One region of the Microbispora sp. KK1-11 genome, then DNA from elsewhere that is predicted to be linked to it. Evidence: predicted binding sites of a transcription regulator. Region 1 holds the regulator's gene; each other region holds the start of a gene.

The links. Region 1 encodes LexA, which represses DNA repair genes until DNA is damaged. Its sites were predicted from a motif close to TCGAACANNTGTTCGA; they were not measured.
Region 2: a site for LexA is predicted at 4,089-4,104, ahead of FLW16_RS06620 (DUF6504 family protein). Genes of this name have one in related genera too.
Region 3: a site for LexA is predicted at 3,726-3,741, ahead of ruvC (crossover junction endodeoxyribonuclease RuvC). Genes of this name have one in related genera too.

The regions. Positions count from the first base shown of each region.
Region 1 is NZ_VIRJ01000012.1:116,591-126,318, reverse strand. Features, by position in the region: gene FLW16_RS19120 (SDR family NAD(P)-dependent oxidoreductase) at 1-353, opposite strand, end outside; gene FLW16_RS19115 (vitamin B12-dependent ribonucleotide reductase) at 685-3,600, opposite strand; gene nrdR (transcriptional regulator NrdR) at 3,718-4,182, opposite strand; gene lexA (transcriptional repressor LexA) at 4,615-5,331, shown strand; gene FLW16_RS45250 (cellulase family glycosylhydrolase) at 5,422-7,077, opposite strand; gene FLW16_RS19095 (S41 family peptidase) at 7,291-9,728, opposite strand, start outside.
Region 2 is NZ_VIRJ01000003.1:244,493-254,220, reverse strand. Features, by position in the region: gene FLW16_RS06650 (hypothetical protein) at 30-395, opposite strand; gene FLW16_RS06645 (CHAP domain-containing protein) at 457-1,251, opposite strand; gene FLW16_RS43465 (hypothetical protein) at 1,248-1,388, opposite strand; gene FLW16_RS44995 (hypothetical protein) at 1,636-1,764, opposite strand; gene FLW16_RS06640 (hypothetical protein) at 1,764-2,201, opposite strand; gene FLW16_RS06635 (hypothetical protein) at 2,198-2,740, opposite strand; gene FLW16_RS06630 (hypothetical protein) at 2,908-3,645, opposite strand; gene FLW16_RS06625 (hypothetical protein) at 3,642-4,001, opposite strand; gene FLW16_RS06620 (DUF6504 family protein) at 4,115-4,390, shown strand; gene FLW16_RS06615 (hypothetical protein) at 4,387-4,641, opposite strand; gene FLW16_RS06610 (hypothetical protein) at 4,625-4,834, opposite strand; gene FLW16_RS43460 (hypothetical protein) at 4,860-5,033, opposite strand; gene FLW16_RS43455 (hypothetical protein) at 5,090-5,263, opposite strand; gene FLW16_RS06605 (PadR family transcriptional regulator) at 5,614-5,919, opposite strand; gene FLW16_RS06600 (MazG-like family protein) at 5,916-6,386, opposite strand; gene FLW16_RS06595 (hypothetical protein) at 6,379-6,696, opposite strand; gene FLW16_RS06590 (hypothetical protein) at 6,689-7,144, opposite strand; gene FLW16_RS06585 (hypothetical protein) at 7,137-7,400, opposite strand; gene FLW16_RS06580 (site-specific DNA-methyltransferase) at 7,786-9,042, opposite strand; gene FLW16_RS06575 (hypothetical protein) at 9,083-9,728, opposite strand, start outside.
Region 3 is NZ_VIRJ01000018.1:124,319-134,046, reverse strand. Features, by position in the region: gene secD (protein translocase subunit SecD) at 1-555, opposite strand, end outside; gene yajC (preprotein translocase subunit YajC) at 669-1,025, opposite strand; gene ruvB (Holliday junction branch migration DNA helicase RuvB) at 1,289-2,338, opposite strand; gene ruvA (Holliday junction branch migration protein RuvA) at 2,453-3,070, opposite strand; gene ruvC (crossover junction endodeoxyribonuclease RuvC) at 3,067-3,669, opposite strand; gene eis (enhanced intracellular survival protein Eis) at 3,780-4,946, opposite strand; gene FLW16_RS24815 (YebC/PmpR family DNA-binding transcriptional regulator) at 5,044-5,796, opposite strand; gene pdxT (pyridoxal 5'-phosphate synthase glutaminase subunit PdxT) at 5,800-6,390, opposite strand; gene FLW16_RS24805 (MarR family winged helix-turn-helix transcriptional regulator) at 6,457-6,882, opposite strand; gene FLW16_RS24800 (PhoD-like phosphatase N-terminal domain-containing protein) at 7,111-7,611, opposite strand; gene pdxS (pyridoxal 5'-phosphate synthase lyase subunit PdxS) at 7,779-8,693, opposite strand; gene FLW16_RS24790 (DUF3048 domain-containing protein) at 8,801-9,728, opposite strand, start outside.

The DNA of each region.
Region 1 (9,728 bases):
CCGATGAGATTGGTGCTCACGAGCCGGGTCAGCACGGTCGTATCGCTGGGCCGTCCGGAGTCGGTGACGAGGATGACGGGCGCGAGGATGCCGGCGGTGTTGACGTTGATGTCGATCGTTCCGAACCTGTCCAGGGTGGCGGCCACGACGGCGGCGACCGCCTCGGCGTCGCCGATGTCGGCGCCGATCCCGAGAGCGTTCTCGCCGAGATCGTCGGCGATCTGGGCGGCGAGCGCGCCGCGCCGGCCGACGATGACGACGTTCGCGCCCCGCGCGGAGAAATGTCGTGCGACTCCCGAACCAAGCCCGGAGGTGCCGCCGGCGACGAGGACCGTCTTGCCGCGAATGTCCATGATCTACCTTCCGGAGCAGGTCGGTGGCGCGTTCCACGGCTTCGCGCCGTCTCAGGCATCCTCACAGTTTGTGCAGAGCCAGGAGACTCCGGATATGCATGCCATGGTCTTCTTCGGCCGACCCTCGGGAAGTAATTCCCTTTCTCGCCGGAAAGATTCGTACATTGTTTGGGGCAACCGTTAAAGCCGCTGCGCCAATTTAAATGCCGTCGAAACGGATCGTTTCGTCGCCGGTGATTTTCCCCCGTGCTCAGGCGGAGAAGTCACGCGGTCGAGAAAGGCGAAGGGGGCCGGCGCTCTCGCCGGCCCCCTTCGCTCACGGGGTGGTTGGTCAGCTGCAGCCGCTGGTGCTGCCGCAGCCCTCACAGACGTAGCAGCTGCCGGCCGGGCGCATCTTGGTGCCGCAGGTCATGCACAGCGGCGCGTCCGCCGTACGGCCCTGGTGGCTCTCCAGCGAGGCGCCGACCCGGCGCGGCTCCGGCACCGCCACCGGCACGACCTGCCCGGCGGACGGACCCTCGGCGGGCTTCGCCTCGGCGGGCGCGGACTGCGCCTTCTCGACAGGCGCGGCCTGCCCGCTCTCAATGGGCGCGGACTGCGCCAGGGCGGCGGTGTCCACGTCCTGGAGCGCGGCCGGGTCCTCGCCGCGCTGCTGCGCGGCCCGCTCGGAGGCGGAGAAGATGCCCAGAGCCGCCCGGTCCTCGTACGGCAGGTAGTCGAGCGCCAGCCGCCGGAAGATGTAGTCCATCACGGACTGCGCCATCCGGACGTCGGGGTCGTCGGTCATGCCCGCAGGCTCGAAGCGCATGTTGACGAACTTCTGCACGTACGTGTCCAGCGGCACGCCGTACTGGAGGCCGATCGAGATCGCCACGGAGAAGGCGTCCATCACGCCCGCGAGCGTGCTGCCCTGCTTGGACATCTTGAGGAAGACCTCGCCCAAGCCGTCGTCGGGGTAGGACGAGGCGGTCATGTAGCCCTTGGCGCCGCCCACCGTGAAGCGGGTGGTGGTGCTCGGCCGCTGGTTCGGCATCCGCCGCCTGGTCGGCCGCGCGACCTCCACGACCTGGACGATCGGCTCCTTCTCGGCGGAAGTCTCGGCGGGGACCTCCTCGGACGTCTTCTTCGCGACCGACAGCGGCTGGCCGACCTTGCAGTTGTCGCGGTAGACGGCCAGGGCCTTGAGGCCGAGCTTCCAGCCCTCCAGGTAGACCTGCTCGATGTCGTCCACCGTGGCCGACTCGGGCAGGTTCACGGTCTTGGAGATGGCGCCCGACAGGAACGGCTGGACGGCCGCCATCATCCGGACGTGGCCCATCGGGGCGATGGCCCGCTCGCCCATCGCGCAGTCGAACACCTCGTAGTGCTCCGGCCGCAGGCCGGGGGCGTCCACGACGTGGCCGTGCTCGGCGATGTACTCGACGATGGCCTCGACCTGCTCCTCGAGGTAGCCGAGCCGGCGCAGCGCCCGCGGGATCGTCTGGTTGACGATCTGCATCGAGCCGCCGCCGACGAGCTTCTTGAACTTCACCAGCGCCAGGTCGGGCTCGATGCCGGTGGTGTCGCAGTCCATCATCAGGCCGATGGTGCCGGTCGGGGCGAGCAGCGACGCCTGGGCGTTGCGGTAGCCGTTCTTCTCGCCGAGCCTGAGGCACTCCTGCCACTGCCGGGTGGCCTCGGCGTGCAGGGCCTTGTCCATGTCGTCGAGGGTGCGCAGGTCGTCGTTGGCCGCGGCGTGCTTGCGCATGACCCGCTTGTGCGGCTCGGCGTTGCGCTGGTAGCCGTCGTACGGGCCGACGATCCCGGCGATCTCGGCCGAGCGGCGGTAGGACACGGCGGTCATCAGCGAGGTGATCCCGGCCGCGATGGCCCGGCCGCCGTCGGAGTCGTACGCGTGGCCGGTCGCCATCAGCAGCGCGCCCAGGTTGGCGTAGCCGATGCCGAGCTGGCGGTACGCCCGGGTGGTCTCGGCGATCTTCTGCGTCGGGAAGTCGGCGAAGGTGATCGAGATGTCCATCGCGGTGATGATCAGCTCGGTCATCTTCACGAAGGTCGCGACGTCGAAGGAGTCGTCGTCACGCAGGAACTTCAGCAGGTTGATCGACGCGAGGTTGCACGAGGAGTTGTCCAGGTGGACGTACTCCGAGCAGGGGTTGCTGGCCGTGATGCGCCCGGTCTCGGGGCAGGTGTGCCAGTCGTTGATCGTGTCGTCGTACTGCAGGCCGGGGTCGGCGCACTCCCAGGCGGCCTGGGCCATCTTGCGGAACAGCGACCGCGCCTCGACCTCCTCGATGACCTCGCCGGTCAGCCGGGCCCGCAGGCCGAAATTCCCGCCGGCCTCGACGGCGCGCATGAACTCGTCGGAGACCCGCACCGAGTTGTTGGCGTTCTGGTACTGGACGGACACGATGTCCTTGCCGCCGAGGTCCATGTCGAACCCGGCGTCGCGCAGCGCGCGGATCTTGTCCTCCTCGCGCGCCTTGGTCTCGATGAACTCCTCGATGTCGGGGTGGTCCACGTCGAGGACGACCATCTTGGCCGCCCTGCGGGTGGCGCCGCCCGACTTGATGGTGCCGGCGGAGGCGTCGGCGCCGCGCATGAAGGAGACCGGGCCGCTGGCCGTGCCACCGCTGGACAGCAGCTCCTTGGACGAGCGGATGCGGGAGAGGTTGACCCCCGAGCCCGAGCCGCCCTTGAAGATCACGCCCTCTTCCTTGTACCAGTCGAGGATCGACTCCATCGTGTCGTCCACGGCCAGGATGAAGCAGGCGCTCACCTGCTGCGGCGAGCGGGTGCCGACGTTGAACCACACCGGGGAGTTGAAGCTGAAGATCTGGTGGATCAGCGCGTGCTTGAGCTCGTGGTCGAAGATCTCCGCGTCCTCTTCGGAGGCGAAGTAGCCGTTCTCGACGCCGGTCCTGGTGTAGACGCCCACGACCCGGTCGACGAGCTGCTTGAGGCTCGACTCGCGCTGCGGGGTGCCCACCGCCCCGCGGAAGTACTTGGTGGTGACGATGTTGGCCGCGTTGACCGACCAGAAGTCCGGGAACTCCACGCCGTGCTGCTCGAAGTTGACCGAGCCGTCCCGCCAGTTCGTCATCACGACGTCGCGCCGCTCCCAGCGGACCTCGTCGTACGGGTGGACGCCCGGGGTGGTGAAGACGCGCTTCATCTTCAAACCCTTGCGCGGGCGCTTGCCCGGCCGGCCCCCTGCGCCCGATACGGTGCCGCTCACGGTCTCCGTCATGACTTCCCCCTCCCAGGGCCCGGTGGAGCCCCTCTTTCGGACCACGCTCGTTACAACCTCATCGTCGCGCCGCGCCGTCGCGCGCCGCCGCCTCGTCCCGGTCCCCCGGGAAGGCACCTACTCCTCGCCCCCCGGGCCGTGGGCCGCGCGGAGCCGCTCGATCTCCGCCTCGAAGTCCGCCAGCGTCTCGAAGCTGCGGTAGACCGACGCGAAGCGCAGGTAGGCCACCTCGTCGAGGTCGCGGAGCGGACCGAGGATGGCCAGGCCCACCTCGTGAGAGGCGATCTCGGCCGCGCCGGTGCCCCGGATGCTCTCCTCGACCCGCTGCCCGAGCTGGGCGAGGGAGTCCTCACCGACCGGGCGTCCCTGGCAGGCCCGCCGCACACCGGCGATGACCTTCTCCCGGGAGAACGGCTCGGTGACCCCGCTGCGCTTGCTCACCATCAGCAGTACGGTCTCCTGCGTGGTGAACCTGCGCCCGCACTCGGGGCAGGTGCGCCGACGGCGGATCGCCGCCCCGTCCTCGGCCGCACGGCTGTCCACAACCCGGGTGTCCGGATGGCGACAGAACGGACAGTGCACTTCATCGCCTCCCTGAACGCACATCCCCGAACACAAGGTGTGGTGAACTTACACCGCTGTGACTACTAGATGTTGTGGTCCAACCGTAGGAGCGCCCGACCTTGAACGCAAGTCGAACCGGCGTTGGGCGGGGAAGTGCCTGTTCGGCGCGCGTGTCGCACCTCCAGTCACGGCCGCATCAACTGCCCCGCCCGCCGTGGAATACGCCCTTTACGCGCCTTTCCCCGCCGATTTCCGTACGGCTTCTGACCTGGGCGTACTGCGACCAGAGAAGATCGGGTAAATCGAACACGGGATCGATCGAACTCCCGTACGATGATGTGGACGGCGAGATCGGCGATTTCGCTGGATATCGAACAATTGTTTGACGGTGATCTTGAATCGCGGTACGGTCGCTCTGTGCGACATGAGGAACACGGATTGAGAGGTGGCATCGTGAGTGACCGAAGTGAGCAAGCGGATGGCGTCAGCGACCTCGCGGTTCGCAGGCGCGACTCGCTTGGCCTCACCCCCAGGCAGCGGAAGATCCTCGAGGTGATCCGCGACTCGGTCCAGCAGCGCGGCTATCCGCCGTCCATGCGGGAGATCGGGGAAGCGGTCCAGCTGACCAGCACCTCCAGCGTGTCGCACCAGCTCACGGCGCTCCAGCGTAAGGGTTACCTCCGGCGTGATCCCCATCGCCCCCGGGCCCTGGAGGTCCGGCTGCCGGGCGAGCCGGTGCTGTGGGTGGACCCGGACGCCACCTCCGAGGAGGAGTCCGGATTCAACCGGCCCACCGCGGCCTACGTGCCGCTGGTCGGCCGCATCGCGGCCGGTGGTCCCATCCTCGCCGAGCAGAGCATCGAGGACGTGTTCGCGCTGCCCAAGCAGCTCGTGGGCGAGGGCACGCTGTTCCTGCTCCAGGTCTCGGGCGACTCGATGATCGAGGCCGCCATCGCCGACGGCGACTGGGTCGTGGTGCGGCAGCAGCCGGTCGCCGACAACGGCGACATCGTGGCCGCCATGATCGACGGCGAGGCCACCGTGAAGACGTTCAAGCGCAAGGACGGGCACGTGTGGCTGGTGCCGCACAACCCCAACTACGAGCCGATCCCCGGTGACGAGGCCACCGTGCTCGGCAAGGTGACGGCCGTCCTGCGCAAGCTGTAGCAGCGGCTCACCGGTTCCGGACGCCGCACAGGGACAAGCCCGGCGCTCACGAGAGCGCCGGGCTTGTGCTGTGCCGTGTTCGGTCCGCCGTCAGGAGGCGGTGCAGCTCACCGGCGAGGGAACGCCGTTGGTGCCCGACCAGCTGCCGTTGAAGCCGAAGGTGGTCGAGACCCCGGCCCCGAGCGCGCCGTTGTAGGACAGGTTCGTCACCGTGACGTTGGCGCCGCTCGCGCTGAGCGCGCCGCTCCAGAGCTGGCTGATGCTCTGGCCGTTCGGGAAGGCCCACTTCACGGTCCAGCCCGAGATGGCCGAGGAACCCGCCTTGACCGTGACCTCACCCTGGAAGCCGCCGGGGTACTGGTTGGCGACCTTGTACGTGGCGGTGCAGGTCTTCCCGCCCGGCGACGAAGGAGACGCGGACGGCGACACGGAGGGAGACGCGGATGGAGACGCGGAGGGAGACGCCGACGGCGAGACCGACGGGGACACCCTCGGCGAGGCCGAGGGCGACACCGGCGGCGTCGGGTTGCCGCCGGTCGGCGGGATCAGGTAGGGCGAGATGATGCTCTGCTTGGCCTGGTCGACCGTCGCCCAGTCGTCCTTCAGGATGCCGCCCGTGTCACCCGAGTTGGGGTTCCACGACCAGTAGGTGAACGACATGCCGTTCACCCCGCTGCCCATGTACTTCATGAGCTCCTGGAGCCAGATCTTGTCGATGTTGCTGGCGAGCGTCGTGCCGAACTCGCCCACCATGATCGGCGCGATGTTCTGCTTGTACAGATAGCCGAAGTACTTGTCCCAGATGGCCGGCATGTTCGCCGGGTACGACGGGTCGTCGAACCACGCCTGGTGGTAGACCGACGTGGCGTACTCGTGCGGCGAGTAGACGAGCCGGTTGGCCACGTTGAGCCGCACCGGGTACTGCCCCGCCTTGGTGAGGTTGCCGCCCCACCAGCCGCAGTCCTCGTCGTTGCTGGGGTCGTTGTCCCAGGTGTTGGACAGGCCGCCGCTCGGGCAGCTCACGCCCTCCACGAAGATCAGCCAGTTGGGCTGGACGGACAGAATGGCGTTGCCCGCGCGCTCGGCCGCCAGGCGCCAGTCGCGCGACTCGTCGCCGCAGCCCCAGCAGGAGCCGGTCGCGTTCGGGTCGGTGCCGTCGGCGTGCGGCTCGTTGTGCAGGTCGGCCCCGATGACGGTGGTGTTGCCGGCGTAGTGCTGGGCCAGCGACTTCCAGTCGCTGATCCAGGTGGACTCGGGGACGCCCGAGGTGTACCACAACGCCGTCTGGCCCGCGCTGGTCGGCCGGTGGCGGTCGAGGATGATCCGCATGCCCTTCTGGCCCGCGTAGTCCACGACCCTGTCGAGGATCTGCAGCGGGGACAGGCCGATCAGGTCGGGGTTGGAGTAGGTGTTGACGCTCGTCGCCTGCGCGCCCGGCTTCAGGGCGTCGTCGGAGAACGGCACCCGGATGGTGTTGTAGCCCAGGCTCGCCATGAGGTCGAGCTGGCTCTTCCACGGGTTGTTCGCCCACAACCCGTGGAAGGTCTTGTTGTCGGTCTCCATGCCGAACCAGTTGATGCCGGTCAGCCGGACCGTGGCGCCGGTGCTGTCGACGATCTTGTTCCCGCTGGTGTGCAGGTAGCCGGTGCCCGTGCCGGCGGCGTTGGCCGGCGACCCGGTGACGACGAGAACGGTCGCCGCCATCGCGGCGGCTGTCGCCAGCCCGCCGAGAATTCGTCTGTACAAGACGTGCCTCCCACGGGGGCGCACGCCGACGGCGAGCCATACGGTCAGGCGCGCACCCCAGACCACCGCCGGAGCGGTGGTGGTCGCGGCATGCCCTGACCGCACGCCTACATCGATATGACTAGTTTGTGGCTCGGGCGTAATTTTGTCCGGAAGGCCAGTCGATCGTCAACGTCCCGTCACGGCACGATGTCGACGAGCCTCGATCCAGGATCACGGCAGCGGCGGCAACTCCGGCGGGGTGGCCGGTCGCCTCTCCTGGAGCGCCGCCAGGGCCAGCTCCACCGCCCGTGCCAGCTGCGGATCCCGCCCGGCGACCAGGTCCTGCGGCGTCACGACGACCTCGACGTCCGGGTCGACGCCGTGGTTCTCGACGCCCCACCCCTCGCCTTCGAGCCAGAACGAGTAGCGCGGCTGCGTGACGACGGTCCCGTCCACGAGCGAGTAGCGCGAGTCGATGCCGATCACGCCACCCCAGGTCCGCGTGCCCACGAGCGGTCCGATGCCGCGGTTCTTGATCCCGGCACTGACGATGTCCCCGTCCGACCCCGCGAACTCGTCGGTGACCGCCACGATCGGCCCGCGAGGCGAGTCCTCCGGGTATCGGGCCGGCTCATACCCCCGGGCCAGCGACCACCCGGTCACCCGCCGCTGCAGCTTCTCCAGCACCAGCTCGGAGACGTGCCCGCCGCCGTTGTCGCGGATGTCCACGATGAGCCCGTCGAAGCCCATCTCGGCACTCAGGTCCCGGTGGAACTGCGCCCACCCGGTGGACATCATGTCCGGCACGTGCAGGTAGCCGAGCCTCGAGCCCGACGCCTCCCGCACGAACGCCCGCCGTCCCACCACCCAGTCGTGGTAGCGCAGCCGCGTCTCGTCCGCGACGGGCGTGACGACGACCCGGCGGGTCTCGCCGCCGGAACCGGGCTGGACGGTCAGCTCCACCGGCCGCCCCGCCGCACCGGACAGCAGTGCCAGCGGCCCGCGGACCGGATCGACCGGGCGCCCGCTCACGGCGACGATCGCGTCGCCCTCCCGGACGGCGACGCCGGGCGCGAGCAGCGGCGAGCGGGCCTCGTGGTCGGAGGACTCCCCGGGCAGGATGCGGCTGATCCGCCACACCCCGTTCTCGTCCCGGGCGAGGTCGGCGCCGAGCAGGCCCTGGCGGCGCCGGGGATCGCGGCCGACACCGCGCGGCCGCGCGTACGCGTGGGAGGTGGCCAGCTCGCCCTGCACCTCCCAGAGCAGGTCGATCAGCTCGGAGTAGGCGCCGATCCGCTCCACGAGGAGGGCGTAGCGGTCGAGCGTGGCCGGCCAGTCCACGCCGTTCATGTCCGCCCGCCAGAAGTGGTCGCGCATGAGCCGCCCGGCCTCGTTGTAGGCATGCCGCCACTCGGCGACCGGGTCGACGGTCACGGCCACACGGTCCAGGTCGATGGTGACGACCTCGTCGTCCTCTCCGGTGGCGCGGGTCTGCAGGCCGTTGCCGCCGCCGGTCACCAGGCGCGTGCCGTCACCGCTGACCTCGAAGGCCCCGAAGTCCCTGCCCAGCTCGCCGACCTTGCGCTTGACCAGGTCGTAGCGTTCGAGGACCGGCTCGCCGGGCTCGGTGCCGTCGCCGATCTCACCGGTGAGCGGATGGCGCAGCCACAGCAGGCAGCCCTTGGCGGCACGCAGGTTGGAGTAGGTGCCCGCGGGCACCGGCACGGGCACGATCCGCGCCGCCAGCCCGTCGGCATCCACCTCGGTCGCACGCGGCGGGTCGGACCTGCCGTCGTTCTTGCCGTCGTTCTTGGCCTCGTTCTTGGCATCCGGGCCGGTGTCGTCCTCCCCGCCGAAGCCGCGGCCCGCCAGTGAGGGATCGAACGGCGAGGGTGTCGTGGCCTTGAGCGGCACCAGGTAGGGCCGGCAACTGGTCGGGAAGGACAGGTCGAAGACGTGACTGTCGTAGACCGGGTTGAACGTGCGATCCGAAAGGAAGGCCAGGTATTTGCCGTCCATGGTGAAGGACGGGCTGTAGTCGTTGAAGCGCGGCGGGGTGACCTCGATCGCGGTGCTGCCGTCGACGCGGGCCAGCTTGAGGTGCCAGCGCCAGGGCTGATAGGCATGCGCCCACGCGAGCCAGGCCGAGTCCGGCGAGAACGTCAGGTGCTGCACGTCGCCGTGGGTGGTGCGGTCCATCTCGCGGACGTCCCCGGAGTCGAGGTCGACCACCAGCAACCGCCCGTCGTGGGTGGCGACCGCGACGTGTCTGCCGTCCGGCGCGGCGGCCAGGTCGAGCACCCGGCCGAGCCGCCCGGCGGCCAGCGTGCGGATCTCGCCGCCGGGCGTGCCGATCTCCAACCCGTCCTCGCCGGAGGCGTCCGACACCCAGACCGCCCGGCCGGCGTCGTCGAGAGGCCGCGGCAGCCGCACCCGGACGCCGGGCTCGGCGCGCAGCGCGCCGGCGGGGCCGTCGCGGTGGGGCAGCCAGTGGGCGGTGCCGCGGATCTCGACCACGCTGGCCCGTCCGATGCGGTCCGGCGCGAAGTCGCCGACGTCGGTCGGCGCCGGGTGCTTGGCCCTGGCCGGGCGCGGCCCGCTCAGGGTGATGTCCAGCTTGTACGGCTCGGCGTCCAGGCTCTCCAGCAGCCACAGGTCGCCGGCGAGGC
Region 2 (9,728 bases), on a different contig from region 1:
CCTCCTCTCGTGCTCGTCGTGGCTGGTGGTCAGGCCCGCGTGATCGCGGTCTCCTTCGGCGCCTGGTTCTGCCGCAGCAGCAGCGCCAGGACCGCGGACAGCGCCGCGATCAGCACGCCCTGCTGCTCCTGGGAGGGTGTGAACCCCTCGATGCCGAACGCGGCGACCCCGGTCAGGATGGTCTGAACCGCGCCGGTCAGCGCGGCCACCACGAACGGCCGAGTGCACACCGCGACGATGCCGGCCATCAGACCGTTGGCGATGGTCATGACCCAGTCGGCGGACTGCCCGGTCAGGCCGAATGTGTGGAAGGCGACCAGGACTGCGAGCAGGGACTGGAGTCCGTAGAGGATGGCCGCGGGGTCGCGGCCGAGGAGTTTGAACTGCGGGTTCATGCGCCCCTCCTTGGGGGGACAGCCCGCCAAGGGATGGCGGGACGAACAGGGGGTGCGAGGGTTAGCCGTCGGCGGGGTCGACGGCGAGGCGGACGGTGATGCCCTGGATCGCGGTCTCGATCCGGCCGACGAGGGCGTCCACGTCGATCGCGCCGTCGCGGGCTGCGAGGGCGGCGGCGAGTTCCTTGATGGTGGCGTTCTGCGCGGCGAGCTGGGCGGCCAGGGCGTCGACCTTGCCGGTGACCTTCCGCAGCCAGATGCCGTTGTTGACCAGGATGTTCCCGGCCTGCCACTCGGGGTTCTCGGGCGATCCGTACGGGACCTTCAGTTCCCGCTCCCAGACTTCCTTGGCGCTCACGTCGTCCTCCTGCTGCTTGCTGAAGTTCGGAACCCAGAAACCGGCGGTGACGTCGGCGCCGCGGACGCGTCGCCTGACGGAGCCGGGGCCGCCGCCGGTGTTGCCTTCGATCGTCTGGACGCGCCCGTCCGGCAAGACGACCTCAATGAAGCCGATGTGGTCGATCGCAGCCCGGTTGTTCGTGCCACCCCAGTCGAAGAAGATCGGGCAACCTGGCTTGGCGTGGCGGCGGATGTTGTCGACGGTGCCGGCGTACCAGGTGCCGAGGCGGTGGCCATCCTCTGCGTGGGCCACGGTGTAGGCGCGGTCCCCGAAGGGCAGCACGGCGGCGGCGTTGCCGGACTGGTTGGCGCAGTAGGTGACGAACATGTCGCACCAGGCGGCGCTGAAGTACTCGGCGCCGTGCTTTGTGGCGTACGCGCGGGTGAACTTGTTCGGGCGGCCAGTGAGTCCGAGGTGTCGGCGTGCTTCGGTCAGAAGCGCTTTGGCCCCGCTCACTGGTCGCCGCCGACGGGTTCGCCGCGGTAGATGCCGTCGGAGTCGGGCTCGCCGTACAGGCTGCGGAGGATGGCCTCTTCGTCGTCCTCGGTGGGCCCTGCGCCGTGTGCGGGTTCGGGGGGCATGGGGTTGGTCATGCGTCACCTCGCGGTGCTCGTGTCGATCCCCCAGACGGGAGGTGGTCGGAATGGCCATGAAGCGGAAGCCGAAGCTCGGCAGTGGGAAGCGGTTCGCTTCGTTGACGAAGTCCCTGCGGTCGCGTGGGGTGAAGAATCCGAAGGCTCTGGCTGCGGCGATCGGCAGGAAGAAGTTCGGGGCGAAGAAGATGGGCGCGATGGCTGCGGCTGGTCGCCGGCGTGCGGCCAAGCGTCGGAGTCGCTGACATCAGAACATCCCCGCCATGGCGAGGATCGTGATGATGACCGCGACGGTGAGCGTCACCAGCGGGACCGACCGGTCGAGTGCGGCGAGCACGCCAGCTGTGAGGGCGAGCACTAGGGCGACGAGGAGCATCAGCGGACCTCCATGTGCCCGACGAACACGGCGACCTCGGCCGCGCCCACCGACTTGCCGAGGTTGCGGAGGGTGTCGTAGTCGCCGTCGGCCAGGCCGCCGCCGGTCACGACGAGCACGAACCGCCCGTCCGGGAGCGCCAGCGTGTGTAGGCGGGGCGGGCCGACGTGGGCGATAAGCGGGACGCCGGCGAGCGGGGACGGCTCCGCGTCGTACTCCCCCGTGATGATCGTGGGGTACTCGGGGTCGCCGAAGTTCCTGGCCAGCGTCAGCACCACTGCGTCACGGTGCGGGTCGAGACCTTCGATGGTGACGATGCCCCCGGTCGACACCTCTCGGAGGGACTTCTCGGGGATGACCAGGGTTCCGCCTACGGTGTGGGCCAGTGCGGCGAGGAGTTGGCGGGCGCGGTCGCCTGAGATGCCGGGGGCGGTCACTGGGCTTCGCCTCGGAGCCGGGCCTCTTCCACCTTCGCCTTGGCCTGCGCTTCCCGGATCATCTGGGCGAGCTCGATGTCGGCCGGGTCCACGGTGGTGACCTGCGCGTCGACCTTCACCGCAGCGTCCAACCCCAACAGCTTGGAGCGGCGTTCGGCGAGGCGGACGAGGGTGCCGATCGCTTGCAGGATCGGCGCGTGGTCCGGGATGGGTTCGCCGTTTTCGTCGCGGACGACTTTGCCGTGCTGGACGACGATGTGCCTGGCGGTGAGCACGGCGTAGGCCTTGGCGGTGAGGTCGTCCAGGCGGTCGAGTTCGACGGCGCGGTATTGGTCGGCGAGGGGGTCCACGCGTTCGGCCATGTGGGTGGCGATGCGTTTGTGGACGGTGCCGATGGAGATGCCGAGCTGCTGGCCGATCTGGCGGAGGGTGGCGCCGGCGAGGCGGAGTTCGTACGCCTGGGCGGCCTGCTCTGCTGTGACCGCGCTGTTGGTTTTCTTGCGTGCGGCGTGGGTTTGCTGGCGGGTGTTGCGGGACATCCGTCCTCCTGGTCGTCCGACCCGGGGCAGCGGAAGGGGCCCGTGGTTTCCCCATCCGGGGGTGGGGGTCCTTCCGGTTGGGGAGATCGACGCCAGAGGGTGGGGACGTTCAGGACACGAAGAAGCCCCCGCTGCGAGGGCGGAGGCTTCCGATGTGGGCAAGCGTTTTACTCGACTCTCCCCTGTTTGTCGGAGCCGATGAGGCGGAGCTGCGGCGGTCCCGCATCGGCCTCGCTCGCGTCGGGCTCCTCGAACTCGAAAGCGCCGGACACGACCGTGAGCTTCGGCGGCGTGGGGTGGGCGGCCTCAACCTTCGTCAGGACCGGCCAGTCATCGGCGCGGATGCCGACCGCCGGGGGCTCCCAGTTCGAGTCGGCCTTCGCGTAGTTCTTCGACCAGTCCCACGGCAAGTAGCACGGCAGGAGACCGCCACGGTTCGGCAGCGGCGTGGGGATCCCGCCAGCCTGCTTGCGGCGGCGCTCTGCGGCCTCCGCCGCCCGCCCCTCCTCGCGGTGCCGCGAGCAGTAGCCGACGAGCTCCCACGTGCCGTCCACCGGGTTGGTCACGGAGAACGCCCATACGGTGCCCTTGCCGCAGCGGCGCTTGGCCCGGGGCAGGACCGCGACGCAGCCGCCATCGCGGTACATCGTGTCCGGCTCGTAGCGGGGCAGGTCGGACCGGATCAGCTCCCAGAAGTGAAAGTTGTCGAGGTGCATGACCTCGCACACGCGGGGGATGCGGGTGCCCTTCGGCGCCCGCTCCACCGCGATCACCCACAGGGCCGTGACCACGAACATCCGCAGGTCGCTCCCCCACCGGTTCGGCGGCGGGAACCGCGGGTCTTTCATCACCCGGGAGATGTCCTCGTGGATGGCGAGCAGGTGCCGGAGTTCGTCGCCGTTCATGACGCCTCCCGGACATCACGGGAACGGACCTTGTCCGCCCACTCGGCAGCAGCAAGAAGCGCCATCCCGATGCGCCGGGCGTCGTCCGGCCGCAGCGGGATCACGTCGTCGTCCCACATGTGCGGGTGGTTCACGAACACGCATGCCGGGGACACGTCTGCCGGGTCGTCCACCCGGACGGTCCATGTCTCGGCGGGGTCCCAGACCGGGCCGGGGAAGCCGTCTCCTGCCGTCGCAATGCGGTCCGGCTTGGGCTTCACGCGGGTGTCGATGTCACCCAGCAGCCCGGCGACTTCCTGCCGGATCTCAGCGAGGCGGGCGACAAGCGAGGGATGGGCGGAGAGGGCTTCAGTCATGGCACTATTCTCCCCTGTTTCTGCTGGTAGCGGGCGGTTTTGTCCTCTTCGGCGACCCTCGAATTCGGCGGGTCGCTTGGCGGGTTGTCGAACAGGTTTGCGATGCTGGGCGGGTGCGCCGCTACGACGAGCCCGCCACCGTCCACACCGACGACAACGAACAACCCACCAGGTTCACCGCCTGGGGACGCGACTACGCCATCGCCGAAATCCTCGGCCCCCACTGGGAAGAAGTCCTCCCCTGGTGGACAGGCGAACACGCAGGCCAGTCCCTCGAAGAACGCACCGTCCGCCACTACCGAGTACGGGCCAACGGCCGGCAGAAGTCGGCAGTGGTCGAGCTGGTGCAGACCGGCGAGGAGTGGCGGGTCGTCGCCGTCGAGGACTAACCCTCCCCCGGTTCATGGCCAGCAACAAGACCGGCGTACACGGCGGAGTCGATGTGCCCTGCGGTGTAGTCGAACTCGCCGATGTGCCACCAGCGCAGCGTGTCGGGGCAGCCAAGGATGTTGCACATCACCGCAGGGTCCTGAGCACGGTGTGCCGCCATGGCTGCGTAGTGGATGAATCCCATCGTGCTCTCGGCCCGGACGCCCAGAGCTCGGGCGTCGGCGACAGCGCGGTCAACGCTGGCGGTCACGGCCACTCCTTCCTGCCCGTTCCCACGCGCGGGCGGCCTGCTCCCACTGCTGCGCGGCGTACGCCCAGCGCGCCGCAGCCTGATCCCACCGCTGGGAGAGTTCCCGCCCCTGGCGGATGATGGCGCGCATCACCCACAGCGTGGCGGCGTTGACGACTACCAGGCCGCACAGGGCAACCAGCTCGACCATCAAGCGCCTCTCCCCCATTGCCCCACGGTCATCGCGTTTCCAGCCGCTTGATCCCGGCCCGCATGTTCACCCTGGCCCGCACCACCGCGCCCCCCGGCACACCCGCCCGCATCGCCTCCTGCACGAAGGCGGCGAGTTCGTCCAACGTCATGCCGGTCTTCTCGTCGGCGGCGGTCGCTTCGATGCGGTTGTTGATGGGCATGGGGGCTCCTGCGTGTCGGGGTTTGGCGGTGATCCTTGCGCTTCGTATTCCTGTGTTCACACGGCTCTGCGGCGCCGGCATGCCTGGTGTTGGTGCGCGGTTTCGAGGAGTGCTTCGGCGTCTGCCCGGCGGATGGTGACCCGTTCGCTGGCGCCTACGCCTGTGTGGGTGCCTTCGGTGATGTCGGTTTCGACGCGGGTGATGAGGTCGGTGAGGTTGGTGTGGGGCATGCCGGGTCTCCTGGGTCGTACTCTGGCGGGGACCCGACGCTGAGGGGCGGAACGGGTGTGGCGGCTCCCCCGGAGGTGCAACCAGGGGAGCCGCACGGGGTTACTGGCGGGTACTGGTGCCGGTTCCGCCGCAGGTCGCATTCGAACGACCTGCGGAAACGCTTGGCGCTTTGATCCTGAGGGCGGCGCTACCAGCAGCGTCCATGGCTGCCGCCGAGCAGTCGAACTGGGCGAGGTGCCAGTCACGCAGCAGGTGCGAACACCCGAGGACGTCGCACATCACAGCAGGATCCTGGGCCCGGTGGGCTGCCATCGCCGCATAGAACACCATCCCCCAACTCGTCGCGCGGTTAGCCACGGCGAGCCTCCGACCGCTTCAGCCCGAGCAGTTCGTGTGCGCTGTTCCATCCGTCCGGGGTGAGCCGGTAGAAACGGCGGCGAGGGTAAGGCGCTTCCTCGAATTCGCTGGTCACCCAGCCTGCTGCCTCCAGTTGGGCGAGGCACACGTAAACAGCTCCAGAGTTCATTTCGGCGGCGTGCATGAAGGTGTAGCCGCTTAGGTTGGCGGCGTCGGTGAGCAGCACTAGGAGGACTCGCTTCATGTGGCGGGTGGCGGTGATGCTGCCGATCGTTCGGCGGTCTCGGAGGAGGCTCACGGCGTCTCCTCGGTGCTCGCTTGGACGCCGACCCGGGCGGACACATGCGCCAGGCGGGCGGCGAAGTGGCCCTCCGGGTCCGGGACGAACGAGTGCAGCGCCACCAGGGCGGTCAACGCCACGTCGCACAGCTCGTCGGCCACGTCCTTGTAGGTGTGCGTGCGGCCCTTACGCGGGTTCTGACCGACAGCGCCCGCGTAGGCGGAGGCGACCTCTCCGGCTTCCTCGACGAGCTTGAGGAGTCGCAGGGAGGTCTCGCGTTCTCCGCTGCCGTTGGCGGTGTTTAGCCAGTCGACGAGGGCGGCCAGGGTCGGCCAGACGGGGGGGCGATTCTCCGGGCGTTGGCGCACGGGCCCGCCGCCTTCGGCGCAGATCAGGTCGGCGGTGTGTCCGGCAACGCAGAGGGTGCCGTCCTCGTGTTCCCACCGGAGTCGTGTCTTCACGGACATGTCGCGGGTCTCAGGCATGGGGGTCGGTCTCCTCGGTGGTGGAAGCGGGCGGGAAGGGCTCACGGAGCGCGCCCATGCGGTCGAGTTCACGGAGCACGGAGGACACCACGGCGTCGTAGAACGCGCCCCCCGTGCACGTGACAGCGCAGCCGCAGCGGTCGCAGCACGCCGTGTGCACCCGGTGGTGGCCGAGGGCGTGCATCCACTTGCCGAGGTCCCAGTCGGCGAACTGCTCCAGCTCGGCGTCGTCGGCCCAGATGGTCATCTGGTCGGGAAGCGCGTCGAACAGGCGGTCCCGGAACTCCTCGCGAGTCTCGGTGTCAGTCATTGCCGCCTCCGGTCTGCTCCTCGGAGACGGCACCCGCCCCGTCCAACAGGCCGAGCACCTCCCGGGCGTGGTCAAGGCGGCCGATCTCGTAGTCCTCCCACACGGGTCGGGTGGTCACCTGCTGGCAGTGGGAGCGGACACGGGTGAGGGTGTCGCGGAGCGCTGAGAGCGTTTCTGCGGGGCGCTCAACCCCCGAACGGTAAACGGGAGCGACCGACAGGCTTTGAGGGCTGTGCGTGGATTCTGGGGCTGCCGAGGGGCTAGAGGCAGGCGACCCCACCCCCACAGACTCCATGATCGCCCCCAGCGCGAACCGCGCCGTCGCATCCGGGTACGGCTCCACACCCACGAAGCCACGACCCCGCGACACGTACTCGGCGACCTTCACCAAGCGCTCAAGAGCAGCGACGGGAACGACGGTCATGGCGTCCGCCGGGATGTCAGGCATCGCGGGCCTCCCCCTCGGACACCAGGCGGTAACCCGTCGAGGTCGGGCGGAACCGGGACAGGGAGATCCGGGTGACACGGCCCCGCGTGTCCTGGAACCAGGCCGAGCCTCGGTCGAGCTTCTCCTGCGCCTTGGTGGTGTTCGTCAGGACGGTGCAGGTGGCCTTGCCGTTCTCGACGGCGTCCACGCGCAGTGTGCGACCTGCGGAACGGGGATCGTTGTCGGCCCAGATCTGGCCGGGCCTCACCTCGGTCACGGTGGTCTCCTTCGGTGTGTGGGTTACGGGAGGGGCTGAGCGGGCTTGTGAGCGTCCGGGGGTACCGAGACACGAGAGGGGCGCTCCGGGGGCGCCTGTGTGGCGTACAGCCCCGCGCACGGGGCATTCGGGGCGAACAGGGTCCGGGCCGCCTCCCACGAACCCACCTCGGCCGTCAGGTCCGACAGGTCCGCCAACTCCAGCCACTCGGTCAGCCCGTCCGCGTCGGTGACCTCCCAGTCGGCTTTCCACCGGGGCAGGCACCCCGGCTGAACCTCCGCGTACACCGACGACCGCCACCCGCACGGGGCAGGCGTAGACGACGGAGCCGGCGGCGGAGCGGCTGCTGCACACAGGCGTTCCAGCAGGGCGGGATCGAACGGGTTCACGACGCCTCCCCCAGCTCATCGAACAGAGACGGCTGCCCCTCGGGCACAGGCTGAGGCCTCGGCAGACCAAGGACGCGGGCCCGCTCCCCCGGATCGGTGGTGCGCCACTGCGCGATGCGGCAGTAGTCCGCGGACCGATCCACCGTGACGCCGCGGCGGCCAAGCACCGAGGCGACGAGCGCGGTCGTCCCGGTGCCGCCGAACGGGTCGAGCACAACGGCCGGCCGAGTCGGCGCCGACGAGTCAGGGCAGGCGCAGGTATAGCCGACGATGCGGATGACGCGCTCTCTGCCCAGGGTGGTGGAGTCCTCGTACACCGCGCACCCTTCACGGTCTGAGCCGCGCACGTTGGCCTTCCTGCCGCCCCGGTCGACGGTCAAGGCACGCTCGCTGACGGGCTGACGCCCTTCACCGCACGCGATGCAGATCCCGTCCGGGGACCAGCCGAGGATCAGACGGCGTGGCCACTCCGTGGGGAAGGCCGCGAAGTGGTCCACCTCCAGCTCGTCGGGGACCTTGAGCGGCCGGGTGGAGACCTCCCACACGCTGCCGGGCAGCTTGCCGAGGGGGTTCCCACCGCTGCTGTTGCCTGCGTTTCCCCCGCCGCCCTGCATGTGTCTCGCACGGTCGAGATGGACTTTGCCCGCCCGCGGTCTGCTGATGTCGTTGGGGTAGGCGTGTGGTTCGCGGATCTCGTCCACCGCCGAGAAGTACCGCGGCTGCTTGACCAGGTGGAACCACTGCTCGTGCGAGCGACGCACCCTGTCGGTCACGCTCTCCGGCAGCCCGTTCGGCTTGGACCAGATCACCTCAGCGCGGAGGATCAGCCCCAGCTCGTCGATGCAGCCGATGGCGTACCGCCAAGGCAGACCGATGAGCGACTTCGGCTGCATCCCGCGCACGGCGTTGCTGCGGCGTTTCGCTTTCTGGTCCGAGTGCCCTCCCCCGGCCCACTGGGCGCCGAGCTCGGCGAGTCCGCTCTGGCCGCTATTGCCCGTCGAGTACTTGTCGCCGAGGTTGAGCCACAGGTTGCCCTCGGGCTTGAGCACGCGCATCCACTCGCGGGTGCAGGCGAGCAGGTTGTCGACGTATTCGCGGGGTGAGGCCTCGTCGCCGATCTGCCCGGCGTAGTGCTGGCCGCCGTCGGTGTACGAGCGGAGCCCGAAGTACGGCGGCGAGGTCACGATCAGGTCCACGCTCGCGTCAGGGAGCGGCAGGTTGCGGGCGTCGCCGCGGATCACCAGCGCGGTCATGACGCCTCCCGGAGGGCGGTACGAGACACCCGACGGGCGATCACGGCGTCTCCCCGTGCTCGAATCGGGCCGAACGAGCAGCGCGGTACGCCTCATCCACGCCCGGGTCGAGCGGCAGGAGCCCGGTCGGCTCGGCCTTTGTCAGGTCCGCGGTGTCCGGCGTGAGCAGGCTGCGGCCGGACTGGTGCAGCAGCGCCCCGAGGCCGGCGAGGTCCTTCGCCCGCTTGTGGTCGAGCATCGCGGCGTCGGCCATCTCCGGCGTGATGACCCTCGGCATGGCGAGGAAGGCGACCCGGGTGTACTGCACGTCGACGCAGCCGCAGTAGCGGTCGCAGTTCGAGAACGGCAGCCGGGAGACCAGCCAGTGCGTGTACGCCACCCCGGGCTTGGGGATCTGGCCGAGGATCAGGATGGTCGTCTCGTAGAAGGGGTTGCACCTGCCGAGGCCGGTCTTCGGGTCTACCGCGGCGGCCATCAGGTTGCGGTCGAGGCCCATCGGGTCGCCCTTGACCTCGACCCACGTGCCGATGCCCGGCAGGTAGAAGTCCGGGAGGTAGGGGCGGCGGTTGTCCTCCGGGCCGATGAGGTAGCCCTGGGGCTCGTACTCCCACGGGATGCCGAGGGTGTCGAAGAAGACGGCCCAGCGGGCTTCGAGGCGGGAGCGGAAGCGGCAGCCGGAGTACTGG
Region 3 (9,728 bases), on a different contig from region 1:
GGCCCGGGCGCCCCGGGCGGTCCCGGCGCCCGCCCTGTGGTGGGTCGTGGCCCTCGTCGAGGTGCTCGGCTCCGGCGACGGCGCGGTCAGCGCCTTCGACAGGGCACGGCCGGCGGGAGACGCGTTGCCGTTCGGGGCCGCGCTCTCCCTGGCCGTCGACGACGCGGCCGGAGTGGCCCCGGGCGTCGCGGCGGCCGACCCGCTGGGCGTGGGCGCCGCGGTGGGCACCTGGGCCGGCTGGTTCGTGGCGGCGGCCACCGCGAGCACCTGCCGCATGCGCAGTTCGGCGGTGGTCGACACCAGCCGCAGCGCCTCGTCCCTGCCCGCGCCCGGAATCTGGATCACGATGTTGTCGTTCGACTTCGCGACCTGGGCGTCGGAGATGCCGGTGCCGTTGACGCGCTGCCGGATGATCGTCACGGCTCGGTCGAGGCTCTCCTGCGACGGCGCCTTCCCGTTCGCCGTGACCGGCGTGAGCGTCACCGTGGTGCCGCCCGCGAGGTCGAGGCCGAACTTGGGGACGAACGCCTTCTGAAGGGCGACCGTCGCGCCCATGACGAGAATGAGCGCGAGGAGCAGCAGGAGTGTGCGTCCAGGCTTGCTCTGGCTACTGGTCGGTGGGGCCACTGGAGGTCAGTTCTTTCGTCGAAAGGTTGTGATCAGCCTACTCAGGACTGCTTGGTGCTCGTATCGTCACCGTTCCCCGTGTCGGGACCGTCCGTCACGGTCTCCTCGGCCTCCTCGGCCGTCACCTCGTCCACGGGGGTGAGCACCCTGCCGATCGCCGCCTTGACCCAGCGGGTCTCGACCCCTGGGGCCACCTCCAGCACGACGTCGTCGTCCTGGAGGGCGACGACCGTCGCGAACAGGCCTGTCGTGGTCATGACCCGGACGCCCGGGGTGAGGGAGTTCTGCATCTGGACCTGCTCCTGCTGCCGCTTGCGCTGGGGGCGGATCAGGAGGAAGTAGAAAACCACTACCAGCAAGATCAGTGGCAGGAACGTCCCAAGCGGGTTGTTACCCACGGGGGCCACCCTTCCGTAACGTGATGAACCGGCCTGACGCCGGAGGTCTTGTGCGCTTCACACGCGGGCCACCGCGACTTCTCGCGTGTGCGGCCAGTCAAGCCACGCAGTGTATGCGAGCCCGCAGAAGCCCGGCAACGAACCCACGGCTCGCCGGGCAGGAAAGTTCCCGTTTCATGGGCTTCGCAATCGGTCTGTTACCTCTTTGCCCCGGTTTCCGCTTCCGGCCGCCGCGCCGGCGCAAAGCGTGGCGGGAGGGGCGATCAGGCGTCGTCGAAGAGCGTGGGCACCGCCACAGAGCCGACGGCGTCGGGAGGCGGAGTCAGACCGAGGTGCGCCCAGGCGGTGGCGGTGGCGACGCGGCCCCTCGGGGTGCGGGCCAGCAGCCCCTGCCGCACCAGGAAGGGCTCGGCCACGACCTCGACGGTCTCCGGCTCCTCCCCCACGGCCACCGCGAGCGTCGACAGGCCCACCGGGCCGCCGCCGAACTTGCGCAGCAGCGCGTCGAGCACGGCACGGTCGAGCCGGTCCAGCCCTTCGGCGTCCACCTCGTAGAGGTTGAGCGCCGCCGCCGCGACCTCCTGGTTGATCACGCCCTCCGCGCGGACCTCGGCGAAGTCGCGCACCCGCCGGAGCAGGCGGTTGGCGATGCGGGGCGTGCCGCGCGAGCGGCGGGCGATCTCGTGGGCGCCCTCGTCCGGCAGCTCCACCGACAGCAGTCGCGCGGAGCGCCTCAGCACCTGCTCCAGCTCGGCCACCTCGTAGAAGTCCATGTGGGCGGTGAAGCCGAACCTGTCGCGCAGCGGCGCGGGCAGCAGCCCCGCCCGGGTGGTGGCCCCGACCAGCGTGAACGGGGCGATGTCGAGAGGGATCGAGGTGGCGCCGGGGCCCTTGCCGACGACGATGTCCACCCGGAAGTCCTCCATGGCGAGGTAGAGCATCTCCTCCGCCGGGCGGGCCATGCGGTGGATCTCGTCGATGAACAGGACCTCTCCCTCGGTCAGCGTGGACAGGATCGCGGCGAGATCGCCCGCGCGCTCCAGCGCCGGGCCTGAGGTCATCCGCAGCGGCGCGCCGAGCTCGGAGGCGATGATCATGGCGAGCGTCGTCTTGCCGAGCCCCGGGCCGCCGCTCATCAGGACGTGGTCGGGCGGGCGGTTGCGGCGCAGGGCGCTCTCCAGGACCAGCGACAGCTGCTCGCGTACCCGGCCCTGGCCGATGAACTCGTCCAGGCGCCTGGGGCGCAGCGCGGCCTCGATCGCCCGCTCGTCGCCCTCGGGTTCCGGCGACACGAGATCCCGCTCGAAGCTCACTCGACACCATCCGCTCGACCTGCCGGGACCCGTCCGCTTCCCGGTGAAACTTTCATCGAACCATCAGCCCGCCACGCGCCCCGCACCGTGGGCGAGGCGCGGCCCTTCACAGGATCACCGCACGCTCAGCGCGCGCAGGGCGGACTTGAGCAGCGCGGCCACCTGCGGGGTGCGGCCGGCGGCGACCTCCGCCTCGGCCTCCGCGCTGACCGCCGCGACCGCCTCGTCGGCGTCCCTGGACGAGTAGCCCAGCCCGACCAGTCCCGCGTGGACCTGGTCGCGCCAGACGGGCGCCGCCGCGCCGTTGATCGCGGCGTCGACGGCCGCCGCCGGGGTGCCGAGCTTGTCCTTGAGTTCGAGCACGATGCGCTGCGCGCCCTTCTGGCCGATGCCGGGCACCATCGTCAGGGCCTTGATGTCGGCGCTCGCCACCGCGACCCGCAGCGCGTTGGGCGCGTGGACCGCGAGCATGGCCAGGGCCAGGCGCGGCCCGACCCCGCTGGCCGTCTGGAGCAGCTCGAAGACCGTGCGCTCGTCGTCGGAGGCGAAGCCGTACAGCGTGAGCGATTCCTCGCGGACGACGAGCGAGGTCGACAGCCGGGCGGGTTCGCCGACGCGTAGCCCGGCCAGGGTGCCGGGGGCGCAGTGGACGAGCATCCCGACGCCGCCCACCTCGACCACGGCGCTGTCGGCTCCGATCGCCGCCACCTGCCCCGCAACGGATGCGATCACCGCGTGCTCCCTCCCCGGTCCGGACGCCCGGCCGCGACTTCGCCGGGCCTCCCAGTCCTACCAGAGCCCGCGGGGCCCACACCCCCGGAACGGGCCCGGGCCAGGGCGTCGGCCAGGCGGTGCTGCACGCCGCCGCGCCAGACGTGGCAGATGGCCAGGGCGAGCGCGTCGGCCGCGTCCGCGGGCTTGGGCATGGCGTCGAGCCGCAGCAGCCGGGTGACCATCGTGCCGACCTGCTTCTTGTCGGCGTTGCCGTTGCCCGTGATGGCGGCCTTGACCTCGCTGGGCGTGTGCAGCGCGACCGGCAGCCCCCGCCGGGCCGCGCAGACGATCGCGACGGCCGACGCCTGGGCCGTCCCCATGACCGTGCGGACGTTGTGCTGGGCGAAGACCCGCTCGACGGCGACCGCGTCGGGCTTGATCTCGTCGAGCCAGCGCTCGATCTCCGCCTCGATGACGACCAGCCGGGACCCGATGTCGTCGTCGGCCGGGGTTCGGACCACCCCGACCGACAGCAGGCTCAACGGCGCGCCCGGACGGCCCTCCACGGCGCCGAGACCGCACCGTGTCAGCCCCGGGTCCACGCCCATCACCCGCAGTTGGGGCAACCGCACCGGCACGCCTCCCTGATCCCGGCGGCGCGGCCGCCGCTGCGCCGAACATCTGTTCGGTCGGTCACTCTATCGCGATCAGCGGCCGCGCGGGTGCGTCAGAAGTAGTCGATCATGTACGCGCCGCAGCCGAACGCGGCGTCCAGTGCGTCGTCGGCGTCGGGAGAGCCGCCGCTCAGCAGGCCGGCACGGCGGAGCGTGGCCGTGGGCACGCCGGCGAACAGCGCGGACATCCCGCCGATCGTGAGGCGCGTCGCCTCCGCGGCAGGCCCGCCGGGCCGCGTCACGGAGCCGGCGCCGCCGTCCACCCGCAGCACCCACGTACCCGCGTTGCCCGGGCGCAGGGAGTCGGTCACCTCGACGGGGGTCTCGACGCGGACCCCGGCGGGGAAGCCGCGCCCCTCGACCGCGGCGGGCAGGTCGATCAGCCGGAACATCCACCGGGTCTGGGTGACCTCGTCCTTCGACCGCTCCCGCAGCATCCAGAGCACCGGGTCGGCGGGGTCGACGCAGGCGGTCACCGACTTCGCGACGGTCGAGGCGCTGCCGACCAGCGACCAGAGGGCCCTGGACGTCGCCTCCGACCCCGCGAGCAGGTTGTCGACCTCGATGTCCCCGTCGCTCCACCGGTAGACGACGAACCCGTCCTCGGCCAGGTAGCAGAAGTCGTCGTCGTCCTCCAGCCACAGCCGCCAGGTCCGCTCGTCGAAGCACAGCGGCCCGCTCGCGCGGGTGGCGGCGTGCACCCTGCCGATCAGGGCCACGAGCTCGGCCGCGTCGGCGGGGCCCATCCGGCGCAGCTTGACCGTGCCGGCCGCGCCGCCGCCCAGCGTACGCAGCGCCTCGGTGGGCACGGTGATCCGCTGGAGCACGCCGGCGTGCTCGTAGCCCGCGCTCCGGTACACCGGCGTGGTGGCCGGGTAGAGCGCGGAGACCGCGTGGCCGAGCTCCGCGCAGCGCTCGATGGCCGCGTGTGTGAGCGCCCGGCCCACTCCCCTGCCACGGTCCTCGGGCGACACCGTCACGCCCGCCACGCCGCCCATGGACAGTGGCCGGCCGTGCCACCACTGGACGTACGGGTTGATCCTGGCCGTGCCGACGAGGCGAGGGCCGTCGAAGGCGCCCAGGTAACGGCCCTCGGGCAGCATCGGGGAGACGAGCTTGCGCCAGGTCTCGGCGCCGCCGCCGGACAGCGGGCCGAAGGCGCGCCTGCGGTTGTCGAGGACGGCGTCCAGGTCGTCGCTCGTGAGATGACGGATTTCCACAACCGGCCAAGCTATGCGGGCTCCGGCGGCCTCTGCCACCGGTTTTCCGCCCCGTCGCCGAGCCGGGGCCGCAGCGCCCCTTGTCCGCCTCCGGCGGTCAGGCCTCGACCTTCTCCATGACCTCGTCGCTCACGTCGAAGTTCGCCCAGACGTTCTGGACGTCGTCGCTGTCCTCGAGCGCGTCGATGAGCTTGAAGACCTTCCGGGCGCCGTCCTCGTCCAGCGGGACGTTGAGCGTCGGGACGAAACTGGCCTCGGCCGACTCGTAGTCGATGCCCGCGTCCTGCAGCGCCTTGCGCACCGGGATGAGGTCGGAGGCCTCGCTGATCACCTCGAAGTTGTCGCCGAGGTCGTTGACCTCCTCGGCGCCCGCGTCGAGGACGGCCATGAGCACGTCGTCCTCGGTCAGCGACCCCTTGGGGACGATCACGACGCCCTTGCGGTTGAACATGTACGACACCGAGCCGGGGTCGGCGAGCGAGCCGCCGTTGCGGGTCAGCGCCACACGCACCTCGGACGCCGCGCGGTTGCGGTTGTCGGTGAGACACTCGATGAGGACCGCGACGCCGCCGGGGGCGTAGCCCTCGTACATGATCGTCTGCCAGTCGGCGCCGCCGGCCTCGAGGCCGCCGCCGCGCTTGCGGGCCCGCTCGATGTTGTCGATCGGGACCGAGTTCTTCCTGGCCTTGGTGATGGCGTCGAACAGCGTGGGGTTGCCGTCCGGGTCGGGCCCGCCGGTCCTGGCCGCGACCTCGATGTTCTTGATGAGCTTGGCGAAAAGCTTGCCGCGCTTGGAGTCCAGCGCCGCCTTCTTGTGCTTCGTCGTCGCCCATTTGGAGTGGCCGGACATCGCCTAGAGCTCCCTCACCATTTCGACAAAATACGAGTGCACCCGCGCGTCGCCGGTCAGCTCCGGGTGGAAGGACGTCGCGAGCAACGGTCCCTGTCGGACCGCGACGATCCTATCCCCAGCTTCGGTGCGGCCCAGCACTTCCACGTCGGGCCCCACGGACTCGACCCAGGGCGCGCGGATGAAGACGGCCCTGATCGTCCCGCGCCCGGCGAAGTCGAGATCGGCCTCGAACGAGTCGACCTGGCGGCCGAAGGCGTTGCGCCGGACCACCATGTCGATGCCGCCCAGCGTCTCCTGGCCCTCGATGCCGCCCTCGATCCGGTCGGCCAGCATGATCATGCCGGCGCACGAGCCGTAGGCGGGCATGCCCTCCTTGATCCGCAGCCGCAGCGGTTCGAGCAGCTCGAAGATGGCGGCGAGCTTCCACATCGTGGTCGACTCCCCGCCCGGGACGACCAGCGCGTCCACCGCGGCGAGCTCCTCCTGCCTGCGCACCGGCGTGGCGGTCGCGCCCGACTCCTCCAGAGCGCGGATGTGCTCGCGCACGTCGCCCTGCAGGGCGAGCACGCCGATCTTGGGTGCCGACGTCACGGTTTCCCTTCCTGTGGTGACCCTGTTCAGGGTATGGCCACGGTCTTGCGCGCCCAAAACGATAAATCAGGAGCGGCCCAGCTTCGCGAGGGCGGGGAGGGCGCGGGCGATGGCCGTACGCTCCTCGGGGGTCAGCGCGCCCAACCGGCCGGACAGGTAGGCGATCCTGGCCTGCCGTACGGCCCGGAGGCGGTCGCGGCCCTCGCCCGTCAGTTCGACGGTGCGCACCCGCGCGTCCGAGGCGTCGGTGCCCCTCGTGACGAGACCGGCCTCCTCCAGGCGGTTGACCTGCACGCTCATCGTCGGCAGCTGCACACCATGCTCCTCGGCCAGGTCCGTCATCCGGCACGCGCCGTCCTCCAGGGAGCCGAGCACGGAGTACTGCTGCGCGGTGACCGGCTGCCCCGCCGTCGTACGGCGCAGCAGCATCACGATGTGGCGCAGCTCGCGTGACAGGTTCTCGGCGAGCCGTCCGGTGTCGTCGGTCGTCATAGCAGGTCACCATAACGGTGGCCGGCCCGGCGCAGACGAAGCGGGCGGCGCCCCCAGAAAGGGGACGCCGCCCGCTCGGCGTGCCGGAGCGCGCCGTCAGGGGCGCTCGGTCTCCTGCCGCACGGTCGCCTCCACCATGTCCTCGGCCCGTCGTCTCCCGCCGAGCCGCGATCGAGGGGTCGAGCGGGCGCAGGTACGTCTGCTGCACGCCGGGCACCCTGTCCTCGATCACGAACGTCGCCCTGGTGCGCACCTCGGACCCGGGGGCCGGTACGACGGGCACCACCTTGAAGCCGGCGGTCCGTCGCCCAGGTGGAGGACCAGGTCCGGGTGGTCCTCGGCCAGGCGGCGGTAGGACGTGAAGTAGCCGTGCTCGTACTGGGCGCAGGACACGAAGGCCATCGTCAGCGGGCCGCCGAACGACAGGGGGTGCGGCGCGGTCAGGGCCCTGCCGGCCGGTGAGACGTGCGGCCCGAGGCGGAAGCGGTACCAGTACTCCCTGCCGGGTTCCAGGTGGTCCGCCTCGACGTGGACGCTGTGCCCCCATTCCGGGCTCGCCTCTGCCACGCCCGCCCGCACCACGCGGTGGCAGCGCTCGTCGGCGTAGACCTGCCACTGGACGGCGAACGTCCGCTGCGGCATGCCGCCGAGCCCGTCCTCGGCCAGCGGCTGCGGAGCGAGGCGGGTCCAGATCACGAAGCCGGCGTGGTCGGGGCCGCCCGAGGCCACGCCGAGCGTGAACGGGTCGGAACGCAGGTCGCGCGAGGCGAGTTCGCCCGCCGCCTCGGGCGTGGGCGTGGCGGCGCCCCGAATCCGGCATCAGGCCGCGAACAGCAAGAACGCCCGGCTGGTATGTCCCAGCCGGGCGTCCGTCCCCACAGCTCTTCCGGGGATGCCTACCAGCCCCGCTCGGCGAGGCGGTGCGGCACGGGGATGTCGTCGACGTTGATGCCGACCATCGCCTCGCCCAGACCGCGCGAGACCTTGGCGATCACGTCGGGGTCGTCGTAGAACGTGGTGGCCTTGACGATGGCGGCGGCGCGCTTGGCGGGGTCGCCGGACTTGAAGATGCCCGAGCCGACGAACACGCCCTCGGCGCCGAGCTGCATCATCATCGCGGCGTCGGCCGGGGTGGCGATGCCGCCCGCGGTGAACAGCACCACCGGCAGCTTGCCGGTCTTGGCGACCTCGGCCACCAGCTCGTACGGCGCCTGCAGTTCCTTGGCGGCGACGAACAGCTCGTCCTCGGGCAGCGAGGTGAGGCGCTTGAGCTCGCCCCGGATCTTCCGCATGTGGGTGGTGGCGTTGGAGACGTCGCCGGTGCCGGCCTCGCCCTTGGAGCGGATCATCGCGGCGCCCTCGGTGATGCGGCGCAGCGCCTCGCCGAGGTTGGTGGCCCCGCACACGAAGGGGACGGTGAACTGCCACTTGTCGATGTGGTTGGCGTAGTCGGCCGGGGTGAGGACCTCGGACTCGTCGATGTAGTCGACCCCGAGCGCCTGGAGCACCTGGGCCTCGACGAAGTGGCCGATCCTGGCCTTGGCCATCACCGGGATGGAGACGGCGTTGATGATGCCCTCGATCATGTCGGGGTCGCTCATCCGGGACACGCCGCCCTGGGCGCGGATGTCGGCGGGGACGCGCTCCAGCGCCATGACGGCGACGGCTCCGGCGTCCTCGGCGATCTTCGCCTGCTCCGGGGTGACGACGTCCATGATGACACCACCCTTGAGCATCTCGGCCATGCCGCGCTTCACGCGGGCGGTGCCGACGGCGGTGGTCTCGTTGACTTCGGGGGTGCTGCTGGACACGGTGATACCTCACGACGGCGGGCCTACGGAATCCCCTCCATCGTAGGCGGTGGCCGATCCCGCACCCGACGCACCCATATGTCAGGGTCGATCAGGCCGTTTGTCCATCATGGCGCGACGGGCTTGCGCGAGGCGAGCACGACCCAGACCTGGCCGCGGGCGAACGGCATGGGCGTGCCGTCGGCCATGGTGTAGGTGGTGCCCTCCTTCTCCGAGGCGCGCGACCACTTCACCCGGTAGGCCTGCCCGTCCCTGAGCACGACGCCGGTGCCCTTGCCCACCGTGTGCACGAGCGGGGTGTAGCTGCCGGTGAAGTCGTGGAACTCCGAGCGGTCGGTCTTCACCCACTGGATGACGATCGTCGGGGCGCCCTGCTGGCCGCCCTCGGCCGCCATGTCCTTCTCGCCGTCCTGCGTCACCAGCCAGCGCTTCTGGGCGGCCGACCAGGCGAAGGTGAAGCGGGCCGCCGGGTAGCGGACGCTGACGCTCTTCTGCGGCGTGCCCCCGGCCGGCGGTTCGTCGGAGAAGACGAAGCCGATGTCGTCCGCCTTGCTCGCCTGCGGCGCCTTGGCCAGCAGCTTCCTGGGGCTGCCGACCAGGTTGTACGGCGCGACCCGCCCGGCCGCACGGGTGTAGGCGCCGGGGACCCGGCTGTCGGACACGTCGAACAGCGAGGCCTTCTGGACGTAGGGGATCATCTTCGTCTGCACGCCGGAGTAGGCCAGGGCGGGCTTGCCGAACATCGGGAGGATGTGCAGGTCGGAGATGCGGGCGCTGCGGACCGGCCCCACCTGGGCGGGCAGCTTGGAGGAGAAGATCGCCATGAGCCGGGTGAGCCCGCCCTCGACCTGCTCGACGAAGACGACGTCGGCGCTGCGCAGGCCCATCTGCGGCTTGCCCGCGTGGGTGTTTTCGATCTTCACGGCGAGGACCGGCTTGCGGGCGGCGACGGGGCGGCCGGTGAACGGGTGCTCGGGAGGCGGCGTCGGCGACGGGGACGCGAGCGGGCTCGCGTCCTGGGACTGGGCGGCGGGC